One region of the Priestia sp. 10L35 genome, then DNA from elsewhere that is predicted to be linked to it. Evidence: a T-box and tRNA genes for the amino acid it is inferred to sense, from the RefSeq annotation. Region 1 holds a T-box; the other holds one or more tRNA genes.
What was found. A T-box is a leader RNA that pairs with one kind of tRNA and senses whether it is charged. The one in region 1 lies ahead of thrS (threonine--tRNA ligase), so its partner is inferred to be a tRNA-Thr.
Positions count from the first base shown of each region.

Region 2: it has a tRNA-Thr gene. The T-box ahead of thrS (threonine--tRNA ligase) is inferred to sense a tRNA for this amino acid. The anticodon was not compared.

Region 1 is NZ_JBFTKA010000001.1:143,038-155,086, reverse strand. Features, by position in the region: gene AC1DEF_RS00775 (hypothetical protein) at 1-221, shown strand, start outside; gene AC1DEF_RS00770 (DUF1294 domain-containing protein) at 240-500, opposite strand; gene rplT (50S ribosomal protein L20) at 561-920, opposite strand; gene rpmI (50S ribosomal protein L35) at 960-1,160, opposite strand; gene infC (translation initiation factor IF-3) at 1,182-1,685, opposite strand; ribosomal protein L20 leader region at 1,755-1,877, opposite strand; gene thrS (threonine--tRNA ligase) at 2,049-4,007, opposite strand; T-box leader at 4,052-4,300, opposite strand; gene ytxC (sporulation protein YtxC) at 4,361-5,221, opposite strand; gene dnaI (primosomal protein DnaI) at 5,318-6,250, opposite strand; gene AC1DEF_RS00735 (replication initiation and membrane attachment family protein) at 6,283-7,710, opposite strand; gene nrdR (transcriptional regulator NrdR) at 7,782-8,243, opposite strand; gene AC1DEF_RS00725 (cytosolic protein) at 8,487-8,873, opposite strand; gene speD (adenosylmethionine decarboxylase) at 8,967-9,347, opposite strand; gene AC1DEF_RS00715 (glyceraldehyde-3-phosphate dehydrogenase) at 9,770-10,801, opposite strand; gene coaE (dephospho-CoA kinase) at 11,020-11,616, opposite strand; gene ytaF (sporulation membrane protein YtaF) at 11,640-12,049, opposite strand, start outside.
Region 2 is NZ_JBFTKA010000001.1:955,076-967,124, reverse strand. Features, by position in the region: gene AC1DEF_RS04930 (ABC transporter permease/substrate-binding protein) at 1-1,324, opposite strand, end outside; gene AC1DEF_RS04925 (ABC transporter ATP-binding protein) at 1,324-2,274, opposite strand; tRNA gene AC1DEF_RS04920 (tRNA-Thr) at 2,540-2,612, opposite strand; gene AC1DEF_RS04915 (aromatic ring-hydroxylating oxygenase subunit alpha) at 2,823-3,875, shown strand; gene AC1DEF_RS04910 (DHA2 family efflux MFS transporter permease subunit) at 3,910-5,433, opposite strand; gene AC1DEF_RS04905 (TetR/AcrR family transcriptional regulator) at 5,699-6,601, shown strand; gene AC1DEF_RS04900 (hypothetical protein) at 6,680-6,814, opposite strand; gene AC1DEF_RS04895 (carbohydrate ABC transporter permease) at 6,942-7,763, opposite strand; gene AC1DEF_RS04890 (carbohydrate ABC transporter permease) at 7,779-8,681, opposite strand; gene AC1DEF_RS04885 (ABC transporter substrate-binding protein) at 8,705-9,946, opposite strand; gene AC1DEF_RS04880 (amylo-alpha-1,6-glucosidase) at 10,019-12,049, opposite strand, start outside.

The DNA.
Region 1 (12,049 bases):
AAAATTTTCTACTAACGTATAAAGGTATTTTATTTGAAGGAGAAAAATACAGCAATCCCAATGAACCAGAATCTTTGTCAATTACAATGGTGTTAACAGATCCATCTCGATTACATGAACTGCAAAAGCAAGATTTCAAGCTGCTGGAAAGCCACGTACACGACATGTATCCAAATGCTCCTATTCGCTGGAAAAGCCCCGTTCGAGAATTTTTACACTGAGCACAACATCATTTGTGCTCAGCTGATAACAAAAAAGAAAAGTAAATCAAGAGCAGCAAGAATAGGAAAACCTACTGTAAACGATGTGTGCTTCGTTTTATGACGATAGCAATACATCCCAATTAGTCCTCCAAGAGCTCCTCCGATAGCAGCTACCGTCCACAGTGTGCTTTCGGCAATTCTCCACTCATGTCTTTTCGCTTTTTGTTTATCTCTATACATCATTCCTACCCCTACTATATTAATAACAATAAAATAGGTAAGCAGCAGTTCATTCATGATATGTCCTCCGATAGTAAAAAAGCCTCATCATCTAAAGATGACGAGACTTTATATTCATTACTTATCTAAGCCTTTTTTAGCAGCAGTTGCTAATTCAGCAAATGCTTTTTCATCAGCTACAGCTAAGTCAGCAAGCATTTTGCGGTTAACTTCAATACCTGCTAATTTTAAACCGTGCATTAAACGGCTGTAAGAAAGACCGTTCATACGAGCAGCTGCATTAATACGTGTGATCCATAATTTACGGAAGTCACGTTTTTTCTGACGACGGTCACGATAAGCATACATGTGAGATTTCATAACTTGCTGATTAGCAACTTTATATAATCTATGCTTCGAACCGAAGAAACCTTTAGCTAATTTTAAAACTTTTTTACGACGTTTGCGTGTTACTGTACCGCCTTTTACGCGTGGCATAATTGTTTACCTCCTGTATTGTTTCTATCTCAACCCAAATTACTTAATGTTATCTAATAAGTGACGGATACGTTTGAAGTCACCTTTGCTTACTAAAGAACCTTTACGTAATTTACGCTTTTGTTTTGTAGATTTGTTAGCGAATAAATGGCTTGTGTAAGCACGAGCACGTTTTAATTTACCGCTTCCAGTCTTTTTGAAACGCTTTGCAGCGCCACGATGTGTTTTCATTTTTGGCATGGGGTGTTCCTCCTCGTTCTATTACTTTTCGTTTTTAGGTGCCAAGACTAAGAACATGCTGCGGCCTTCCATTTTAGGAGCCGATTCAACTGAACTTACATCTTCGCAAGCTTGTGAAAAACGTTCAAGTACTTTTTGGCCAATCCCTTTATGAGTAATGGCACGACCTTTAAAGCGAATAGACGCTTTCACTTTGTCACCTTTTTCAAGGAACTTGCGTGCGTTACGAAGTTTAGTGTTAAAATCATGTTCATCAATTGTTGGACTTAAACGAACTTCTTTTAAGTTTACAACTTTTTGGTTTTTACGAGCTTCTCTTTCTTTACGTTGTTGCTCATAGCGGAATTTACCGTAGTCCATAATACGACATACCGGCGGTTTCGCATTTGCAGCAACCATTACTAAGTCAAGATTTACTCGTGAAGCAATTTCTAATGCTTCATTTTTTGATTTAATTCCTAATTGTTCACCATTTTGATCAATTAGACGAACTTCGCGAGCTCGAATGCCCTCGTTTACCATCATGTCCTTGCTAATAAGTAGCCACCTCCAAGGTTTAATGAGCGAATACGCTTGCTTAGACCGATTATTAACTCACACAAAAAAGTGTGAGTACATACTGCACCCACACTTCTATCGTTTTAATTAAGATACGATGTACCTGCTAACTGCTCTATGCGTCACTCAGGTGAGAAGCGGGTGCTTCTTCTTCTGTATAAACAAGTATTCAATTACTTAAGCTATTATAGTATCAACAAAGACAAAAGTCAATGATTTCGTTCTTTTTTCACAACAAAAATTATTGTATCAAAGGAAAAACATTTATGCAACAGTTTTTTATAAATGTTAGATAAAAAAGCAGAGAATTTCAATTCTCTGCTTTTTTCATTAGCGAGATGCTTCTGCTTTTACATTTTGTAAAAAGGCTTGGAAGTCCACTGTTTCTGAATTCTGCTCACCGTATTTACGTACGTTTACTGCTTTATCTTCTACTTCTTTATCCCCTACAACAAGCATATAAGGAATTTTTTGCATTTGAGCCTCACGGATTTTATAGCCGATTTTCTCATCGCGAGAATCAAGTTCCACACGAATACCCGCCAGCTGAAGCTGTTCTTGCACTTCTTTTGCATACTCAAGGTGAACGGTAGGTGACACCGGAATCACTTGAACTTGTACAGGTGCTAACCACGTTGGGAAAGCTCCTTTGTATTCTTCGATTAAGAAAGCTACAAAACGTTCCATTGTTGACACCACGCCGCGGTGAATAACAACCGGTCGATGTTGTTTTCCGTCTTCTCCTACATACGTTAAATCAAATCGTTCAGGAAGTAAGAAATCCAATTGAACCGTAGATAGCGTCTCTTCTTTCCCAAGGGCTGTTTTAACTTGAACGTCTAGTTTTGGACCGTAGAATGCCGCTTCGCCTTCAGCTTCATAATAATCAAGGTCAAGTTCATCCATTGCGTCTTTTAACATGCTTTGTGCTTTTTCCCACATTGCATCATCATCAAAGTATTTTTCTGTATCTGCAGGGTCACGGTAAGATAGACGGAATGAATAATTTTCAAATCCAAAATCTTTATAAACCGCTTCAACTAAGCGAACTACACGAATAAATTCTTCTTTGATTTGGTCGGGACGTACAAAGATATGCGCATCATTTAGCGTCATGCCTCGAACACGCTGAAGTCCTGATAATGCTCCTGACATTTCGTAGCGGTGCATCGTTCCAAGCTCAGCAATACGGATTGGAAGCTCACGATAGCTGTGAATACCTTGTTTGTAAACCATCATGTGATGAGGACAGTTCATCGGACGAAGAACCAGGTCTTCGTTATCCATTTCCATTGCAGGGAACATGTCATCTTGGTAGTGCTCCCAGTGACCAGACGTTTTGTAAAGTTCTACACTTCCGAGCACTGGAGTGTAAACGTGCTGATAACCAAGGCTTACTTCTTTATCTACGATATAACGCTCGATAATACGGCGGATCGTCGCACCTTTTGGAAGCCATAAAGGCAGACCTTGTCCTACTTTTTGAGAATTTGTAAATAAGTTTAGCTCTTTACCAAGTTTACGGTGATCACGTTCTTTTGCTTCTTCAAGAAGACGAAGATGCTCGTCTAAATCTGCTTTTGTAAAGAATGCTGTACCGTAAATACGCTGCAGCATTTGATTATCGCTGTCTCCGCGCCAATAAGCACCCGCCACGCTTAATAGTTTAAATTCTTTAATTTTGCCTGTTGACGGCACGTGCACGCCTCGGCAAAGGTCAAAGAATTCGCCTTGTTGGTAAATCGTAACCTTTTCACCTGCTGGAATCGCATCGATCAATTCAAGCTTCAGTTCATCGCCAACTTCTTTAAAAAGTTGAATGGCTTCTTCACGAGAAACTTCTTTTCGTTCAATTTCAATATTTGAATTAACGATTTTTTTCATTTCTTTTTCAATTTTACCTAAATCTTCAGGAGTAATTGATTCTTCCATATCGATGTCATAGTAAAAACCGTTTTCGATAACCGGCCCTACACCTAGCTGTACTTTTGTATCTTTGTATAAACGTTTGATTGCTTGAGCCATTAAATGCGCTGTACTGTGACGCATAATTTCAAGCGCTTCAGGAGCATCTTGTGTAATGATTTCAAGACTGCCATCTTCTTCGATTGGCGTACGTAAATCCAGCAGCTCGCCGTTTACTTTGCCTGCTAATGCTTTTTTCTTTAATCCCGGGCTAATAGAAGCCGCAATATCTTCTGTTGATGATCCTTTTGGATACTCTTTAACAGCTCCATCAGGGAATGTCATTTTGATTACTTCTGACACAACTTTCCACTCCTTTAACATAACTGAATAAACTTTTTGTAAAAACAAAAAACTCGTCCCCTATCAAAAGGGACGAGTTGTGTATACACGCGGTACCACCCTTGTTTCCTCTTCGTATTCTGGATAACCCAAAGAACCCGAAGCGGCTCGAGGTTTTATAACGGAAATTCCGTCAGTAATTACTAGAGGCTCTGCTCGTTTACTACTGAAGTTTAGAGGTGGTAAGAATATATTCCGTGTTAGGAGATTTTCAGCCTGGATCTCCCTCTCTACAAACCGTAAATATACACTCATGTCCTCATCATAACTTGTAACATATAGCTGTTTTTCAATATGCATTTATTATATTCATTTTCAAAATAGAAATCAACCTTTCACGTTATATTTTGCTTTTGATCAAACGGAAATTCATTTTTCTCGTATAACATAACTTTTTCTTGGAAGATATTTTGAATGGTATAAACAAAATCATGATCATGCTGGTCGCTATACAGATGAATAGCAGCTGGAGATAAACTTAGCAAAGGCGCGATAATAGTTGAGTCTATGTATAATGATTCTTGTTCAGATAAAAAGGCCTCTGCTAGAGCTGCACATTCACGTTCAGGAACATATCTACTGTTGTGGTCGTACAGTACAAACTTGTTTTTGTTCAAGTGCATTACATACACGTTACCTGTAGATGACTGTCTTTCATTAGCTGCTTGACGCAGCTGATGAATAAGAATTTGATAGTCTTGTTCAAGCTTATATTCATCAATCGCCAGCTCGGCATAATAGCGCAGCCGCTCTTGATATTCTTTTAAACGGAATTGGAGAAAAGACTCAAAGGTGAATGTTACATTATGAATGAAGAAGTCTTGAAGAGCCTGGCGGATAAGTAATTCTCTTGGAAGAGAAAATGTTTTTTGCGGAATTTCGCCTCTCTCTCCTTCCATAATCCCCCCCATAATTTGAAGCAGCAAATCTTGCTCTTCCTCTTCTGAATAGAAAAATTGTTCTTTTAATATGTTTACCATCATCTTTTTTTCTTTCTTTTTTAAAATTACGTGGGTTAATACCGGTATCACCATGTCTTGTAAAATGGCCTCTCTATTGTATGTCTCATCAATGACTAAAAGCTGATTATTCACCAGCTTCAAGCACTGTGAACCATATGATAAAGCGCTTCGCTTCGCGCATAAAGACTCATATACAACGACTGCGTCTTCTACATATTTAAAGAATATTTTCATTCCTCATAGCCCCCCTTTGGACACGCTTTATTAATGTATATGGGGCAACATGCAAAAAAATGAGCAAGTCGTTACAAGAAATGTAAAACGACCTGCTCATCTATTTCGTTTATTCTCTCCATTCATTTCAACAGGAATGGCTAGAGACTTAATTCGTTCCATGACACGAGCGGCTTTGAGCTCTTCCTGCTCGCCTCTTTGGGTATAAGTCAAATGATGTTGTAGCTCTTTAAAATTTAAATTCGAGCTGAAAAATGTCGGCAAATTTTCGAGCATACGGAATTGTAAAATGGTTCCGAGCACATCGTCTCGCATCCAGCTCGTTACGGATTCTGCTCCGAGATCATCAAGCATAAGAACCGGTACTTTTTTGACATACTCTATTTTCTCATTGAAACTTTGATCTTGAAACGAACCTTTTAACTCACGCAAAAACTCAGGGACATACAGAATGGTAGATTTCACTTTCTTTTCGGCTAACGCATTGGCAATTGCTCCAAGAAAATACGTTTTCCCCACACCAAACGAACCATGTAAATATAAAGCTTTCATTTTCTTATTCGGCTCATATTCTCGCACAAAATCTCTTACTAGTTTAATGGCTTCAAATCTTCCCTGCTCAATTTCAATATCAGACATTGTTGCCTGTAAAATTTCTTTAGGCACGTACATACACTGAATAAAAGATTCTTGTTCTTTTCGCTCATCTTCTTGTACTTTTCTAGGACAGCGTTCATACTGTAAATCAATATTACGGCCTTTTACAACCAGCTGAGGGTGGTATCCTTTCACCATGTTGACACAGCTTTGCAGAGAAGGACACTTGTCACAGCATTTGCTTTGATCGATAAATTCATGCATCTTCATCAGACCTCGGTCAACCATTTGCTCATCTAACTCATGGCGATGCTCTTGCAAAAATGTTTTAACTTCGGGATTAGACAGGATACTGTTTCTTAATGCTTCTAAGCGTGCTTTAAAATCCTTTTTGTTCACTAACTGATTTAGTGAATCATTGATAGGCTTCATCTTTTTCACCTCATCTCTATCATACCTGCTTTTTATTCTTTATGCTTTTGTTTTAGCTCTTGATCTAACTGCTTGAGCTCTTCTTGTAGCTTTCGTTTTTCTTCTTCAAATCCGTCCACTTCTTTTGAAGGCTGCTTTTTCTCTTCTTTTTCTTCATCGCTCAGCCACTCTGGCACCATTTCTTTACGCACAATTTTTCGTCCAGCTGTTTTTTTATTTTGCTTTGCTTCGGTCCAATTCTGATATTCTTTCTGTTCATTTTTAGCTAAATTCATGGCATCTTGAACAGTTTGTACCTTTTTGCGCGCCCAGTGTCCAGCAATTTTCTCTACATAGCTCTTAGATAATTTCATATCGGATCTTAGCATCACGTAGTAAATTAGAACATTTACTACCCCTGGTGAAAGCTTTTGGTTAAACATCACTTCTTCGATCATTTGCAAGTCTGCTTTTGAAGGCTCTGCTCCCCCGGAAAACTCGATCAAAAGCTGTCGAGGAGAAGTCACTTCAAGCTGTTGAATGAGCTGCTCTTCCTTTGTCTGCGGCTGCTTTTCCTGCATGGTACGAAGCATAGGCGGCTGAATTTGTTCGCTTAGATTTGGAAGTGCTTCTCCATTTTCAAATTGGTAAAAGGACTGTGCTGCTTTTCTAAGCAATTCAATATCAACTTGATCGTTCTCATTTAGCGAATCGAGCACCACATTTTTCATTTGAAGAGGATCGATACCGTATAAAAAGGCTAGCTTTTCAATCGCTTGTTTTACTTTAGATGTAATAGACCTTTTCGAAATCATTGAATCTGTTAGACCTGCTAAAAATAAATCAAAATCAAAGGAATCCGGGCTCATCTCAATAGAAGCGCGTTTGGAGGAATCCACAAAGTCCGTTTGAGCATCAGGAGAAAATACATCCTTGCTTTCAGACTGAAAACTTGGAGCCAGCTCTGTTGCTTTAACTGATTTAAATACATCGTTAAATGAATGCGTCACATCTTTGAACGATTGCTCATCGACGAGTGAATCAGAAAAATAATTTTTTACTTTTTGAAAGATAGATTTTCCGAGTCGGTTATATAAATATACATTTAACACGCCATCGTTAAAAAACTGATGGGGCGTCAGAGGAGGAATGAGCTCATAAATGAACACACGAACATCATCTTCTTCCTTAATATATGTTTTTAACAAACCAATGCCTTCTAATTTTAACCGCTCATGGTAAATAGCTTTCAAATTAATTTGCATCATTGACATTAGATGATGATGCGTAGACTCTTTCCCCCATAAACGATCTTGTTCCAGCTCGCTCCATAACGTCATATACAGACCAAAGCACGTTGTACCCACCAACGGCTGATAGAGCATGGTTAAAATCTTTCGGTCGTATTCCTGCAGTATGCCGTTCGAACGAACAACATAACGATCGACCGGTATCATTTCTTTCCAATGTTGTTCTTTCATGTCGTTCCCTACCTACTTTTAAAGTAATAGAAATGACAAAAAAGAGCCTAAAGAATACTTCAATAGCTCTTTTACAGTCGTTCCTTCTTAATTAAATCTTTTAATTCATCAATAAATACATTGATGTCTTTAAATTGTCGGTATACAGAAGCAAATCGAACATAAGAGACTTCATCGATAGCAGCTAATCGCTCCATCACCATTTCTCCTACAACATCTGACTGCACCTCTGATGTACCCTGACTGCGCAGCTCTGTTTCAATATCGTGTACCGTATCTTCTAATTGTTTTAAGCTTACTTGGCGTTTTTCACACGCCTTAATTAACCCTCGAAGGATTTTGTCTTTGCTGAACTCTTCTCTCGCTCCATCTTTTTTTACAACAATTAACGGAAGTTCTTCTACTTTCTCAAAAGTTGTAAAACGATAGTGACACTCTTCGCATTCACGTCTTCTACGAATAGAGCGGCCTTCTTCTACAGGGCGCGAGTCCAGCACTCTCGTTCCATTGTAATGACAGGATGGGCACTTCATATTCTCAGCTCCAATAATAAACCTTGTTTTTCTTTTTATTTTCTCTTATATAAGTTAATTTCCATCTATGTTAGCCGGCTATTCGCCATTTATTATGATTTTTATCATCATTTCCTTTAACAAACACGATGCTGTATTAAAGGATTTGCTTTATTCCATCTTATAGAAAACAAGGCTTGAATACAAGTAAAGGAAAAGGAATTTCCCCATTTTATTTCCTGAAATTCAAAAATGATAAGGAACTTACGAAGAAAGAGGAATGAGTTTTTGATCAAAGCTCTTATAAAGCGTACGTACAAGTTCTTTACTAAAACCAAAATCAACCGGCACCACTTTTGATTCTGTTGTAGCAGAAAAATCGATAGCGGTTTCAAGAGGACGTACGTTAATAATGGTAATCACAACAAAAGCTTTTCTTCCTTTTACAACGTTTAAGCTAATCTCTCCTCGCTCTTCATATGCAGCAAGTATCTCTATCCCTTGCATGTGCTTCAACATTTCATGAACTTGCTTAAATGCATTCCCGGCTGTTGTTTTGTAATAATGCGTTTTTAGAGTTGGATCTGAATGGTGATCGTTTGTTTCTACATGATTAGAAAATAAAGATTTAACTGCTTGTACTACCCCCATGTTGTTATCCCCTTTGTTTTTGCGTATTAAAAATTTATATACTAAAAAGAGGTGTGTAATACACCTCTTAACTTACGTAATCAATCGACACTATTAAAGTGCATTCGCTTTAGTTTGTTTTACCTGAACAGGACCCATTCCACGTGGTAATTCAATTGTTTCACGTGTCTGTGCACTTAGAGCATCTGCAATATAATCTGCTGCGATTGTAGGATCTAAATGACCACAAGTATAAACATCGATACTTGCATAACCATGCTCTGGGAAGCTGTGAATCGTTAAATGTGATTCTGAAATAATAACAACGCCACTTACACCTTGAGGTGCAAATTTATGGAACGCTACTTCGCGAACTTCCGCACCAGATTTTAAAGCTGCATCAACAAACGTTTTTTCAATATAATCAATATCATTTAACTTATCGAAATCGCATCCCCATAATTCTGAGATGACATGACGACCCATTGTTTCCATAATGATATTTCCCCCTTTAACAATTTTTAATCGTTAAACATGAAGTTCTTTCGCCATATAGCATGTTAACTACCACGGGGGAAAGTTAGTCCAAAGAGGTCCTAACCCTTTAAGTAGCCACATCACCGAAAGGTACACAAGAAGTTCACGAAACATAGTATACTTTGTTTACATTTATTTTGCAATACGTGTTTTGATTTTATTAAAGATTGTTCTTGCAGATAGAACTATACAAATTACCCCTGTATTCTCGTGAGACAGTGTGTAAAAGCTGCTAAACGATTATTAATTTTTTATTAAAATTGAGGAAAATAAACACCCCTTTGCATGCTTATCTTATTGCTTTTCCCTATTCTTTTGGATAAAAACAAAAAAAACAGGGCGACAGCTCCCTGTTTTTTTAAAAGCAATCAATAGCTTTCTTAGCTTACTCTTATTTTTGATCCATTACGCATTTCTGCAGCAATATATCTTACCAAATCGACTACGCGCTGAGAGTAGCCCCACTCGTTATCGTACCAAGCTAACACTTTAATTTTATGATCTTCCATTACGATTGTGGATAGTCCATCTACAATAGCTGAATGAGGATTTGTATTAAAGTCAATTGATACGAGTGGTTCCATTGTTAAATTTAAAATATTCTTTAATGGTCCTTCAGCAGCTTTAATAAACGCTAAATTAACATCTTCCATCGTCACAGGTTTCCTTACATCCACAACTAAATCGACAAGCGATACGTTCGGCGTTGGCACACGAAGCGCCATCCCATGAAGTTTTCCTTTTAAATGAGGAAGAACTAATGAAAGTGCCTTGGCTGCTCCAGTGGTTGTAGGAATAATTGATTGAGCACACGCACGGGCTCTTCGCAAATCTTTATGCGGATTATCGATATTCTTTTGATCATTTGTATATGCATGAACGGTCGTCATTAAACCGTTTTCAATTGTGAACGCTTCGTCTAGTACCTTGACAACTGGAGCTAGACAATTTGTCGTACAAGAGGCATTGGAAATAATGTTATGCTGATTCACATCAAACTCTCGTTCGTTTACGCCCATCACAATGGTGATATCTTCTTGTTTACCCGGTGCCGTTAAGACAACTTTTTTCGCACCTGCTTCAATATGTAACTGCGCTTTTTCTCTTGAATTAAATTTTCCCGTTGCTTCAACAACTAGATCAATCCCAAGCTCTTTCCAAGGCAAATTCAGCGGATCACGTGAATTTAATAGCTGAATTCTTTTACCGTTAACAATTAGCGCATCATCATCACATTTGACATCTCCATTAAATGCTCCGTGTATAGAGTCATATTTGATTAAATGTGCTAACGTTTCTGCTGGATAAGATGCATTTATTGCAATAATATCCAAATTTTCCTCTATAATCGCTGTGCGAAACACCATTCTTCCTATTCTCCCAAAACCATTAATGGCAATACGTGCTTTCATGGCTATACCCCTCTCTATATGTGTTATACTATTTAACTTTTTATATTGAATAGTATAACATAAATATTTAAAAAGTGAATAATATTAATTTTTTTTAATAAATTATTTTAATTAAGTTTTACTATATGTATATAGCAAGAACAGATATTTAACACATTCTTTTTTAGAAGCCCTTAAATATTCCCAATAAAAAAAGAGTGAATGCAATCATTCACTCTTTAATCTAGCCATAGGGCTAATATACTTAAAAGCTGTTGTTTTGTTTCTTCCACAGGACCGTTGTTATTGATCACCGCATCGGCTAAGGCTACTTTTTGAATTAAAGGCAGCTGTGCATGGATACGCGCATAGGCATCCTCCGCCGAGAGGTTATTACGCGACTTTAACCTTTCTAGCTGCACAGACTCATCGACATATACAACTACTACTTTATCGACTAAATGTGTCAAATCGCTTTCAAACAGCAGCGGAATATCTAATACAACGGCTTCGTAACCTTCCTCTATATAGCTTTCCTTTTGAGAAAGCATTTCTTTTCTTACGGCAGGATGTACAATTGCATTCAACTTTTTACGTTCTTCCTCTTGATAAAACACAATTTCCCCTAAAGCCGCTCGATTGATCTCCGCGTTCTCGTGAAGAATAGAACGGCCGAACGTCTCGACAATTTGTTTGTATGCTTCTTTTCCTGGTTCTACGACTTCTTTTGCAATGTGATCAGCGTCGATTACTGGAATATTGATATCTCGTAGCATTCCGGTTACCGTGCTTTTCCCGCTTGCAATTCCGCCTGTTAATCCAATTACAATTGACATTGGCCTCTCCTTTATCTCTTTATTTAAAATCTAAAAATACCTAAAATAATGAGCAGAACTCCTGGTACAAATGAGAACATTTTCATCCATGATAAACGTGAAAAAACCTTGCCAAATTGTATGCCCGCACTTAAAAAAAGAGAACTCATAAGAGCTACAGCAATTGCTAGAGCATACGGCGAATAACCTAATAAAGCCGCTCCAAACCCCGCTCCAAATGCATCAAGAGATAATGCAATTCCAAGTATAAATGCTTCAATACCATTGATGGAACCTGAATTATCTAAATCTGCTGCAATTGGCTTTTTTAATACGTTAATGACTAGGCCAATTGACTTAATTTCAATTTTTACTAATGTTTTTTCTTCTTTTACTCGAGGTGAATCTGCCGGACAAAAAAACTGGTATAAAATCCACATCCCAAGCAGAACAA
Region 2 (12,049 bases), 810 kb from region 1:
GGAAGAACTGCTGATCGTCTTTTAAGACTTTCAAACCAAACTGTTTGATTTCAGGGTCCGTTGCGTAAGCATCAAGCATGTTAATATCGCCTTTTTCTACAGCGCGATAGCGAAGCTTCGGCTCCATCGTTTTAATATTCGGGAAGGTAAGACCATATTCTTTTTGAACGCCTACATAGCCGTCTTCACGATCTTTAAACTCAAGCGTAAACCCTGCTTTTACTTTATCTGTTGCATTTGCCAAATCTGAAATAGTTGTTAGATTATTTTCTTTGGCAAATTCCTTTGTTACGGTTAATGTGTACGTATTATTAAACTTCATTGGATCTAAATAGACAAGGCCGAATTTCTTTTGAAATCCTTCTTTTGCCTGCTTGTACACCTCTGTTTCATCTTTGCTGTCCGGCTGTTCCTTTAGATGCGTCACAATGGCTGTACCCGTATATTCAGGGTACAAATCAATTTCCTTGTTACGCAGAGCCTCAAATACAAATACCGTTTTCCCAAGCGACGAACGAAGATTTACTTTCATATCGGTTTGATCTTCAATTAATTCTTTGTACATATTAATTAAAATGTCTTGTTCTGCACCAATTTTCCCTCCGATAACAAGGTCTGGTTTTGTTGCGCTCATCGCTGCAAACGGAGAAACAAGAATAAGTATTAATACGATGATCATAATAAACGAGCGTTTTTTGGACCCTTTTTTAGCTGAGTGTTCAATCGTTCGCAGAATTCCATCAAAAATAAGCGCTAATAATGCTGCTGGAATGGCTCCTAATAAAATCAAACTATTATCGCTTCGGTCAATACCAAGCAAAATTAAGCTTCCGAGTCCGCCCGCTCCGATAAGAGCAACGATTGTCGCTGTGCCAATAATGAGTACCATCGCTGTGCGAATTCCGGCCATAATGACAGGAAGTGCTAGAGGAAGTTCTACTTTAATTAATCGTCTCCACGAGTTCATCCCCATGGCTTTGGATGCTTCAATTAAAGATGGGTCCACTTCTTTAATTCCGGTATATGTATTTCGTACAATAGGAAGAAGCGAATATAAAAACAGTGCAATAACCGCGGGAAAGGTTCCAATTCCGACAAGAGGAATCAGTAATCCTAATAAAGCGAGTGAAGGAATGGTTTGCAGTACGGCTGTTACGCCAATGATTGGTTCAGCAATGCGGTCATGCCTCGTTAAGTACAGTCCGAGCGGCACTGAAATTAATACGGCGATAACAAGAGCCAGTACTGAAATTTGAATGTGTTCAAGAAGAGCTTGAAACAGTGCATCTCCTCGTTGATCTAATAATGTGCTTAGTGCATTCATTACAGCGTTCCTCCTTCTTTCGTTTTATCAGAAAGAAACGCTAATAGAGTTTTGCGCGTTACAACGCCAATACGTTTGCTCCCTTTTTTCACGGCTATTGCTTCATGGTCGTAAAGGGCGTCCATTGCCTGCTGAACAGTGGCGGTTGAAGCTAACTCTTCAGTAGGTTCTACGTCTGGCTGTTCACTTTCTTTGACAAACATATCCAATGTCTCAAATAAAGCATTGCCTTGATTTCCAATAAATGTTTTTACAAATTCATTTTTAGGCTTTTGGATGAATTCCTCCGGGGTTCCAACTTGAACAATTTCCCCATCTTTCATGAGGCAGATACGATCTCCAAGCGTCATCGCTTCGCTCATATCGTGCGTAACAAACACAAATGTTTTTTTGATTTTTTCTTTTAAGCTAATAACATCTTGCTGAAGCTGTTCGCGGCTTAACGGATCGAGGGCACTAAAGGGTTCGTCCATTAAAATAACGGGGGGATCAGCTGCGAGGGCACGTGCTACACCTACACGTTGCTGCTGGCCACCTGAGAGCTCAGACGGCTTTCGGTTTCGATACTGCTTTGGGTCTAGTCCTACCAAGGTAAGCAGTTCATCAATGCGCGTTTTGATTTTGTTTTTCTTCCAATGCTTCATCTCGGGTACAATGGCTATATTTTCAGCGATGGTCATATGAGGAAAAAGAGCAATCTGCTGCAGAACATAACCAATGTTCCAGCGTAGCTCATGTATGTTGTGGTCCGATACGAGCTTATCTTTTATGTATAGTTCTCCTTCGGTAATATCATGAAGACGGTTAATCATTTTTAAAGTGGTTGTTTTCCCACACCCACTCGGACCAATTAAAACGAAAAACTCTCCTTCTTTAATTTCTAGATTAATATTTTTCACGGCGGTCGTACCGTCTGGATATTGCTTTGACACATTCTTAAACGTAATCAAATTATCGTTCACACTCCCTGTTGAAATTTAACCCCTAGTTTCGTGTACCCAATATTTAGAGACAATAAACATTCTTTTAAGAATATTTCTAAATATGATTCATAAGACACAGGGGAAAAGATACACATATTTTCTCAAAACCTCCTAATAAGGCTATCAAACTGTTAAAGTTTTCACAAGAAGGGAAAGAATAATTCGGAGAATAATTTTAAAGCCGACACAAATAAAAAAACCTTCTTTCAACAAGAAAGAAGGTTTTTTAGTATGCTAGCGACAGGGATCGAACCTGCGACCTCTTGCTTACCATGCAAGTGCTCTACCTACTGAGCTACACCAGCGTCTTGGAAAATTATATCACGTTTAAATTCATTTAGGAAGCGCTTTTTTAAATTTTTTTATTGGTATATTCTCTAATTTACGTCTTCTGAAATTCGCACTTTTTACAAAGTTCCATATTTCATGTTAGAACTCCTTACATAAATTGTGTGAATTTTCTTTTTTTATATTACCCTTAGTAAAAGAGCTTACAAAAGAAGGGAAGAAAATAGATGGAACAACAACCAACCATGACCAAATCAAAAACGGCAACTCCCTACCCAAGAGACTGCACGTTCAGCCTGGAAGATTGGACGACGCTCGCTAAGTATTGGTACCCCGTCGCACGCTGCAGTGATGTAACAGAGAAACCAACGTCCGTAAAACTGCTAGATGTAAATCTAGTTCTATACCGTACCACACACAAAGTAGTGGCGGCTCGTGATTTATGCGTTCACCGAGGCACCCCTCTTAGCATGGGCTGGGTGGAAGATGATGAAATTGTCTGTCCTTACCACGGCTTCCGCTATGCAACGGACGGTGCATGCACGTCGATTCCAGCTCACCCTGATGCCAATATTTCTCCCCGCTTGTGTATGGCCGTCTATCCAGTTATTGAACGATTTGGATTAGTGTGGACTTCCCTGACAGGAGAACAAGATAACCTGCCTTACTTCGATGCGTGGGAGGACCCTGATTTTCAGCAAATTGTTTGTCCGAGCTTTGATATCATGGGTTCGGCCGGTCGTCAAATGGAAGGCTTTTTAGACGTAGCTCATTTTGCTTGGGTTCACACGGACACATTTGGTGATCGAAACAACGCCTTTGTGCCTAAATATAAAGTAAGCGATACAGAGTATGGGCTTCATGTAGAATATACGAGCACCGTGAGCAATTATTCCAAAGAACAGCAGCATTTAAATCCACCTGATTTTAAATGGCTTCGCGTCTTTGATGTTTATCCGCCGTTTACAGCTACGCTAAAAGTATACTTCCCAGAAGGCGCAGAACTGTGGATTATGAATGCAGTCTCTCCTATTTCAGCCCGCGAAACACGTTTATTCGCACCAATCGCTCGAAACTTTGACAAAGATTCTCCCGTTGAAGGTGTGTATGACTTTAACCTTCGCGTCTTTGACGAAGACCGTGAAATGGTTGAAAACCAAAAGCCTGAAGACTTGCCTTTAGACCTGCAGATGGAAGCGCATATTATGGCTGATCAAACGTCCATCGGCTACCGGAAATTATTAAAGAAAATGGGCTTAAGCTTTAGATATACAAGCTAAAGAAATCCCCGCTGTTTCAGCGGGGATTTCTTTTTTATTTAGCAAACTGCTCGCGTCCTGCTTTTTCCTTTATCACTTCATCTTCACTTGCCGGCGTGGCGCGTTTCATAAACAATGAAAGAATTAAAGCAACCACCACTAGTACTACTGAGACGGCAAACGCATCGTTAATTCCTTGTACCATTGCCTGCATCCCAATTTGTTCTTTCATTTGAGCTGCCCCGGCTGCCGTTGCATTCGCTGCTCCTGCTCCGCTCATTGCATCTTGAGCAAGCTCTTTTGCATGCGTAGCTGTACGATTTGACATCACCGTTACTAAAAGAGCCGAACCAATAGCTCCCGATACTTGTTGAAGCGTGTTATTCATCGCAGTACCATGAGGATTAAAGCGCTGCGGCAGCTGATTTAATCCGTTTGTCATAACCGGCATCATCACCATAGACATTCCGAACATGCGAAGCGTGTAAAGCGTAATGAGCGTTGTATATGTCGTATCAAGCTCTAAGTTACTGAAGAAATACGTCGTAACGGCTGTAATCGTTAGACCCGTTACAGCCAGTGCACGCGCTCCGAATTTATCAAATAATTTTCCGGTAATCGGAGACATTACACCCATGAGTAGCGCACCCGGAAGCATTAGTAATCCTGAGTGAAGCGGAGAAATGCCTCGTACTGTTTGAACATAAATTGGCATTAGCAGCATGGCTGAGAATAATGCCATTGTAATCACCATTGAAATCGTTGATGATAAAGCAAACATTGGATATTTAAAAATGCGGAATTCAAGCATAGGTGTTTTAAGCTTGAACTGACGCGTAATAAATAAAATCAGCGCCACGGCTCCTACGATAATGGTGCCGTATACTTCCACAGAATCCCAGCCTTTATCCCCTGCTGAGCTAAATCCGTATAGAAGTCCCCCAAATCCAATTGTAGATAACACAAGCGATAGGAAATCCAAATTGATTTCCACTTTTTCTTTTTTGTCTTTTAATAGGAAGAAAGCGCCTATTAATACAATTGCCGCGATTGGCGTAACAAGGTGGAACAGCATTCTCCACTCATAGTGTTCAATTAGCCATCCTGATAAGGTAGGACCAATTGCCGGAGCAAAAATCATAACTAAACCGAAAATTCCCATCGCAGCTCCGCGTTTTTCTAACGGAAAACTTGTGAGCAATACGTTCATTAAAAGCGGCATCATGATGGCTGCGCCTGATGCTTGAATAATACGAGCGGTTAACAAGACCGAAAATACGGGCGAAGCACCCGCAAGTATTGTTCCCGCTGTAAATAAAGTCATAGCCGTTAAAAATAAGCCTCTGACAGAATAGCGCTGAATTAAAAAAGCGGTAGTTGGAATCATAATACCATTCACTAACATATAACCAGTAGAAAGCCACTGGACAGTTGACGTTGTCACATCTAAGTCTTTCATAATAGACGGAAGCGCCACATTTAATAACGTTTCATTCAACAATGAGATAAAAGCGCCAATTAACAAAATAGCAATTATGCCATAAGGGGGCTTTTCAATTTGATTTATCGATTCACTCATTATTGTACCTCCTTATACTTTAAGTTCATTTTTTTAGACACATGTTCTACATAGAGTATATTATACTGTGAGTTCAATTTATGCAAGTGAAAAATCTTGCGTTCATGTTCTTTATTTTATCGACTTTTTCAGTCCTATAATCCTTTTATATCAATGCATTGTCGTGATATCGTCTATTTTTTTGAAAAGAACATTTGTGTAAACGCTTTAAATCATGTATCATAAAGTTGGACCATGAGTCTAATTTTATATTTAGGTGATAATAATGAATAACCGAAAACAGCAAGTTGTAAAAAATGCACACCATCTCTTCGTTGAAAAAGGATTTCAAGCTACATCTATTCAAGACATCATTGATTATAGCGGCATTTCAAAAGGAACATTCTACAACTATTTTTCTTCAAAAAATGAATTATTAATCGCTGTTTTTACCTGGCTTCATACAACAATTGAACAAGAGCGAAATCAGCTGCTGGTTGGTAAAAGCCTGACCGATGTAGATGTATTTGTTAAACAGATTGATGCACAGATGAAAAACCATCATAAACATAAATTTTTCACATTACTTGAAGAAGTATTTGTTTCCAATGATCCTGATTTAAAAGCATACATAAAAAAAACCCAGTTTGTTGAAGTAAACTGGGTTTACAAGCGGTTCATTGATTTATTTGGACAAGAAAAGAAACCGTACCTGCTAGATTGTGCAATTATGTTTCTTGGCATGCTTCATCGCAACTTTCACTATAATTTTATGGTTAACGGCACAAATACTGACCCCCATGAGATCATAAGCTACAGTGTCAAGCGCCTGCTTCCTCTTGTAGACGAAGTAGCAAATTCAGGAGACATTTTGCTCGATCCGCAAACGATTAAAGAATGGCTTCCATCTTGCCCAAATACTAAAAATCAAATAGAACAGGACATTTCTGCAGCACTTATCGATTTAAAAAAACAGGTTCACAAACAATTTACTGATGAATTCGAACGTCAAAAATGCACAGAGCTTATTAGTTTTATTGAAGAAGAGCTGTTTAAACAGTCAAATCCCCGGAAGTTTGTTGTAGATAGTGCCCTTCAATCGTTAAAGCAGCTGTCTGTTAACAACGGTAAAACGACCCTAGAGGAACTGCAAACGATGATTGATCAGTATGTGAGTGAACGTCATTAAAAAGAGGTTAAAACATAACTAAATCCATACAATTTACAGACGAATAAATTGAATAAAGGAGTTAGTATAAGTTACTTGTTACACCGCTGTTGATTTCCGTACAAGACTTCGCTTTCCGCGGGCGGCCGGTGAGCCTCCTCGTCGCGTACACTCCTGAGGGCTCTCACCTGTGCCGCTTTTCCCGCAGGAGTCTTCGCCTTGCCTTTTCATCAACCGCTAAAAGCGACTAAACTTATGAAATTCACGTTCATCATAATACCAAAAAAACGAACGATTAATATTTTTAAATTAATCGTTCGTTTATAATTCTAACTAAAATATTTTTATCCCAGCCTCTTTTTTATTTTCCTCCAGTAAACGAGATTCCTTTAATAAAATATTTATTAAAAAACGCATAAATGAGTAAAATGGGAAGTGTAAAAACCATGGAAGCTGCCATAATATAGTTCCAATAACTGATGTACTGACCTTTAAATGTGTTGAGCCCTAAAGTTAATGTAAACATATTTTCATCAGACATCACAATTAAAGGCTTCATAAAATCATTCCAAAATCCCATAAATACAAAAATCGTTTGTGCTGCTAGGGCAGGTTTTGCAAGTGGAAGGACTATTTTAAAGAATGTTCCAAACTTTGATAACCCATCCAACTCCGCTGCTTCTTCAAGCTCTTTTGGGAAATTAATAAAAAATTGACGCATCATAAATATAAATGTCGCATTCACCATTCCGGGTACAATCATTCCCTGATAGGTATTTAACCAGCCTAACTCTTTCAAAATTAAAAAATTAGGGATCATGGTTACTTGTCCAGGAATCATAAGCACAGCTAAAATAATAATAAACAAACTTTTCTTTCCCGGGAAACTGAGGCGTGCAAGGGCATAACCAGCCATTGAGTTAAATAGCAAATTCAGTGCTGTTCCTACTACAGCAATAAATAAGCTATTAAACATCCAGCGCGGGAACAGCTTTTGTTCCACAAAAATTTGTTTATAGTTGTCTAGCGTGAAGTGTTTTGGAATAAAGTTCACCGTACCTGACACAATTTCTTCAAGCGTTTTAAAAGAAGCTGACAGCGCCCAAATAAATGGAATTAGCGTAATCAGTGCGTATATGCTTAAAATAGCATATAAAATGAGGACCCCCGTTTTTTTCTTCATCTTTTTCTTCCCCCCTTAGTACATACTTTCTTCTTTTGAAAACTTTCGCTGAATAACCGTTGCCACCAAAATCACGAGCGCCAACATAAAGGCTAGTGCTGCAGCATATCCCATGGTTCCTAAATTTTTAAATGCATATTGATAAATAAGAAGAACAACAGTTAGAGTCGAGTTATTAGGTCCCCCTGAACCTCCTGAAAAAATAAACGATTGATCAAACAGCTGAAACGTACCAATTAGTCCCATGATCACCACGAAAGATGTAACCGGACGCAGATTCGGAACTGTAATATGCCAAAATCGTTGAAACACATTAGCACCGTCTAACTGAGCTGCTTCATACAGCGAATCGGGTACGTCCTGCAAAGCTGCCAAATAAATAACCATAAAAAATGGAGCTGTTGCCCAAATGTTCATAATCATAATGGCAATCAAAGCGACCTGCGGATCTCCAAGCCAATTATAAGTCGGAAGGCCAACAAACTTTAAAAATTCGTTCACAATTCCATTTTGATTGTACATCCACATAAAAATAAGCGTTAATACAGCCGATGATGTAAGTGTAGGTAAAAAATAAATAATACGAAAAACTTTTTCTGCTTTTAACCCTGCATTTAATGTGGCAGCCAGTATAAGTGCCAATGCGGTTTGTACCGGTACAACAATTACTACATACTTCACCGTATTCCAAAGAGCAATTTTAGCTTTATCATCTTCAAGAACTTTCATATAGTTCTCAAGCCCTCGAAAGTGGAACTCAGTCCCTCCCAACAATTGAACTTTATGTAAAGATAAAAAGATGGCATAAAAAATAGGTGCAATCACAAACAGCAACAGTACAAACAGTGTAGGTGTCATAAAAGCATACCCTTGCCCTACATCACGAGGTTTGTACGTTCGTATTTTTCCTTTTTTCATTTCCTCCACTCCCCCGCCAAGCCTTATTCATAAATGCTAATCTCTTGATTTGCCTGCTTTTGTGCTTTTTTCAAAGCTGTTTCCAAATCACTTTGTCCTAAAAAGGCGCTTAAAAACTGGTTATTAAAGTTATTCATGATAATAGGTAAATACGGGCCGTCTTGCCAGACAGTAGCATAAGCAGCTCCTTTTACTAATGGACCTCGTTTTTTGTCTTCAGCAAAACCAAGCTTCTCCGCTACGGATTTTCTTGTTGGCAATGCGTAGCCCTTGCTTGTCCAAGTTTCCATTCCTTCTTTACCAGTTAAGTACTGAATGAGCTCCCAAGATGCTTTTTTCTTTTTTGAGTCAGCATTCATTACATACGCGACCGTAAATGCCATTGTATTTTTATGACCGTTTATTGTCGGAACTTCCGCTGTACCGTAATCAAGTTTTGGGAAGGACTCTTGTAAAAACGGAATCATCCAATTTCCTTCAATTACCATAGCCACCTTTTGTTGTGCAAACATGTCCGTACCTGAGTTTGCACCTACATCAGAGGGTTGTACAGACGTTTTATCTTTTAAATGCTGATCGATGAGCGGCTGAAGAGCGTCAACGACTTCTTTCGTAGCAAAATTTGCCCTATTGTTCTTTACCACGTCTCCTCCGCTTGCCTGCGCCATATAAAAGACACGTGCTAATTCCGGCGTGACACCAAACGCTTGAATCCCTTTCTTTTTAAATACTTTTGAAACTTCTTCAAACTCATCCCATGTTGTTGGTACTTCTACTCCCGCTTCTTTAAACAGCTTTTTATTGTAAAATAAGCCTATCGTGGAGTAATCTTTCGGAAAACCATATGTCTCTCCATTTTTTTGAAACGCTTTCAATAATGGTTTCTCAAAATCTTTAACATCAAAATCAGGCTTTACATAAGAATTCAAAGGTTCTAAAACTCCTGTATTAATCAGACCAGGCGCTTCAAGTGCATCAAGATAAAAAACATCTGGACCATTTCCACCTATTAAACGCGTTTTTAAAATATCCATGTATTGATCAGTGATCACTTCATGCTTCACATGAATCGATGGATGGAGCTTTTCAAAGTCTTGAATAGTTTGATTAAGCAGCTTCGTCTCTGTTGGGTTGCCTCCCCAGCCGGCTAATACAATTTCGACTTGACCATTTTTCCCGGAAACTTCTTGTACATTTGAACATCCAGTTAAAGTTGCTCCGGCTACTGCCAGAAGCAAGCTTAAAGCGAGTATCCACTTCTTCATTAGGTGTCTCCTTTCATTTCATTGACCTGCGACTTATTAATTGACCCTTAATAAGTCGCAGTCGAATTAATATTAACCTACATAATTTCTTACTTTACATTGAGATAGAAGCTCGTACTTTGTCGTATTTTCTTTTACGTGAATAATCGTTTCGCTTCCTTCTTTTTTAACCGTTAATGACAGTTTCCCACTGCCAATCGCAAGGTTTTCTACAGAGAGTTCATTCATATCGTCTATGAGTACAGGATTTATCTGGATTGTACCGGCTGTACTATCAGGAAACAGTCTCAGCATCGCCTGTATGAAAGCTAAAGGCGTACCGGCTGCCCAAGCTTGAGGTGAGCAGGCAACGGGATATTTAACAGGCTTGCCAAGTTTACTTGAATAGCCGCAGAATAATTCAGGAAGACGGTCGTACTCAAAATGCCTAGCTGCATCAACCAGCCCTTTTATAACTTTATTGGCTTCTGTTTGCTTGTTCGCTTTACTCAAACCGAGAACAATTAAACTATTATCGTGCGGCCAAATGCTCCCGTCATGGTAGCTCATTGGGTTATAGCCTGCTTCTCCTTCTGCCATTGTGCGGATACCGTATCCCGAAAACATAGAGTCCGACACTAGTCTTTCGGTTACTTTGTTTATTTTCTCCTCATCCATTATCTCTGCTAAAAGTACATGACCTGGATTTGACGTAATCGTTCCTACTTGATTCTTACATTCATCGAGTGCAATTGCGTAGAATGATACGTCATCCATCCAAAAGGATTCATTAAATTTTTTACGCAGCTGCTTTGCTTCTTCACGTAACTTGTTTGCTTGATTTGTTTTGCTCAACTTATTGTATACAGAAGCAATACCCATTTTTGCTTGATATACATAGCCTTGTACTTCCACTAAAGCAATGGGGGTTTTTGCATATTCACCGCTGCGATGGACAACAGAATCTCCTGAGTCTTTCCAGCCTTGATTAGCAATTCCTTTACTTGACTCTTGATGATATTCAAGAAATAAATCGCCGTCTCGATCCCCATATTCGTTGATCCATTTCAAAGCTCCATCAATAGTCATTTGCATTTCTTGTACAAACTCTAAGTCTCCCGTCCACTTTACGTATTCCGCTAATAAAATTAAAAACAATGGCGTCGCGTCAATTGTTCCATAGTACGGCGTAAAAGGGATTTGATTAGTGTTGGCAAGTTCTCCGTAACGTATTTCATGCATGATTTTACCCGGCTGTTCATCACGCCATGGATCATGTGCCGTTCCTTGATACGCTGCCATCGTACGCAGCGTTCCTTTTGCTATTTCAGGATTAAAAGCCAGCATTTGAAACGCTGCGATTAGACTATCCCTTCCAAACGGTACACCAAACCAAGGCAATCCTGCTACTGGAAAGACACCGAATCCTACATCCGTTAGCAGTACGCGCAGGTCGTTAAGTCCTCTTGTAATAAGACGCTGCATTGTCGGATGATCAGTTGTTACTTTTGTAGAAGATTTTTCCCATTCTTTATATGACTGGCTTAGTAAACTAAATGCTTCACCGGCTGATAAAATATCCCCATTGGTGTCCTCTCCGATTTGCGGCTGAACCATTAATGTAATTTCTTCTTCTTCTTGATGATTGAGTTCAAAAGAAAATGTAACCTCTCCTTGCTCATCCACATATGAAGCTTCTTTATCCCAGAGAATCCGTGTCGCCCGCTTGATATCATCTGCTCCTTTGTATGTATATGTTAGGCTGCTTTCCCCTTTTATTTCCCCCGTTCGTTTTCCGACATTTCCAGTTTGAAAACCTCTTACGATGAACATATCGTTAAAATCGACATCTGTTTGGATACTTAATGTAAAAGCAATTTTTTTAGGAAAATAGCTTTTTAACTTTATTTTTTCATAGAAAACTCCTCCATATATAAAGCGCTTTCTCTCTATTTCTATAGACTCTCGCCATAGTACAAGCTCTCCTTCTTTTTCCATATGCGGATTAGTAAGAAGAATTGTAGCTAATAGGTTCTCCTCTGCACTTGAGGACAATAATACAGGATCTGCATCATTAATCTTCAAGCGAAATTCACTCAGAAAACGCGTATCTCTCATATATAG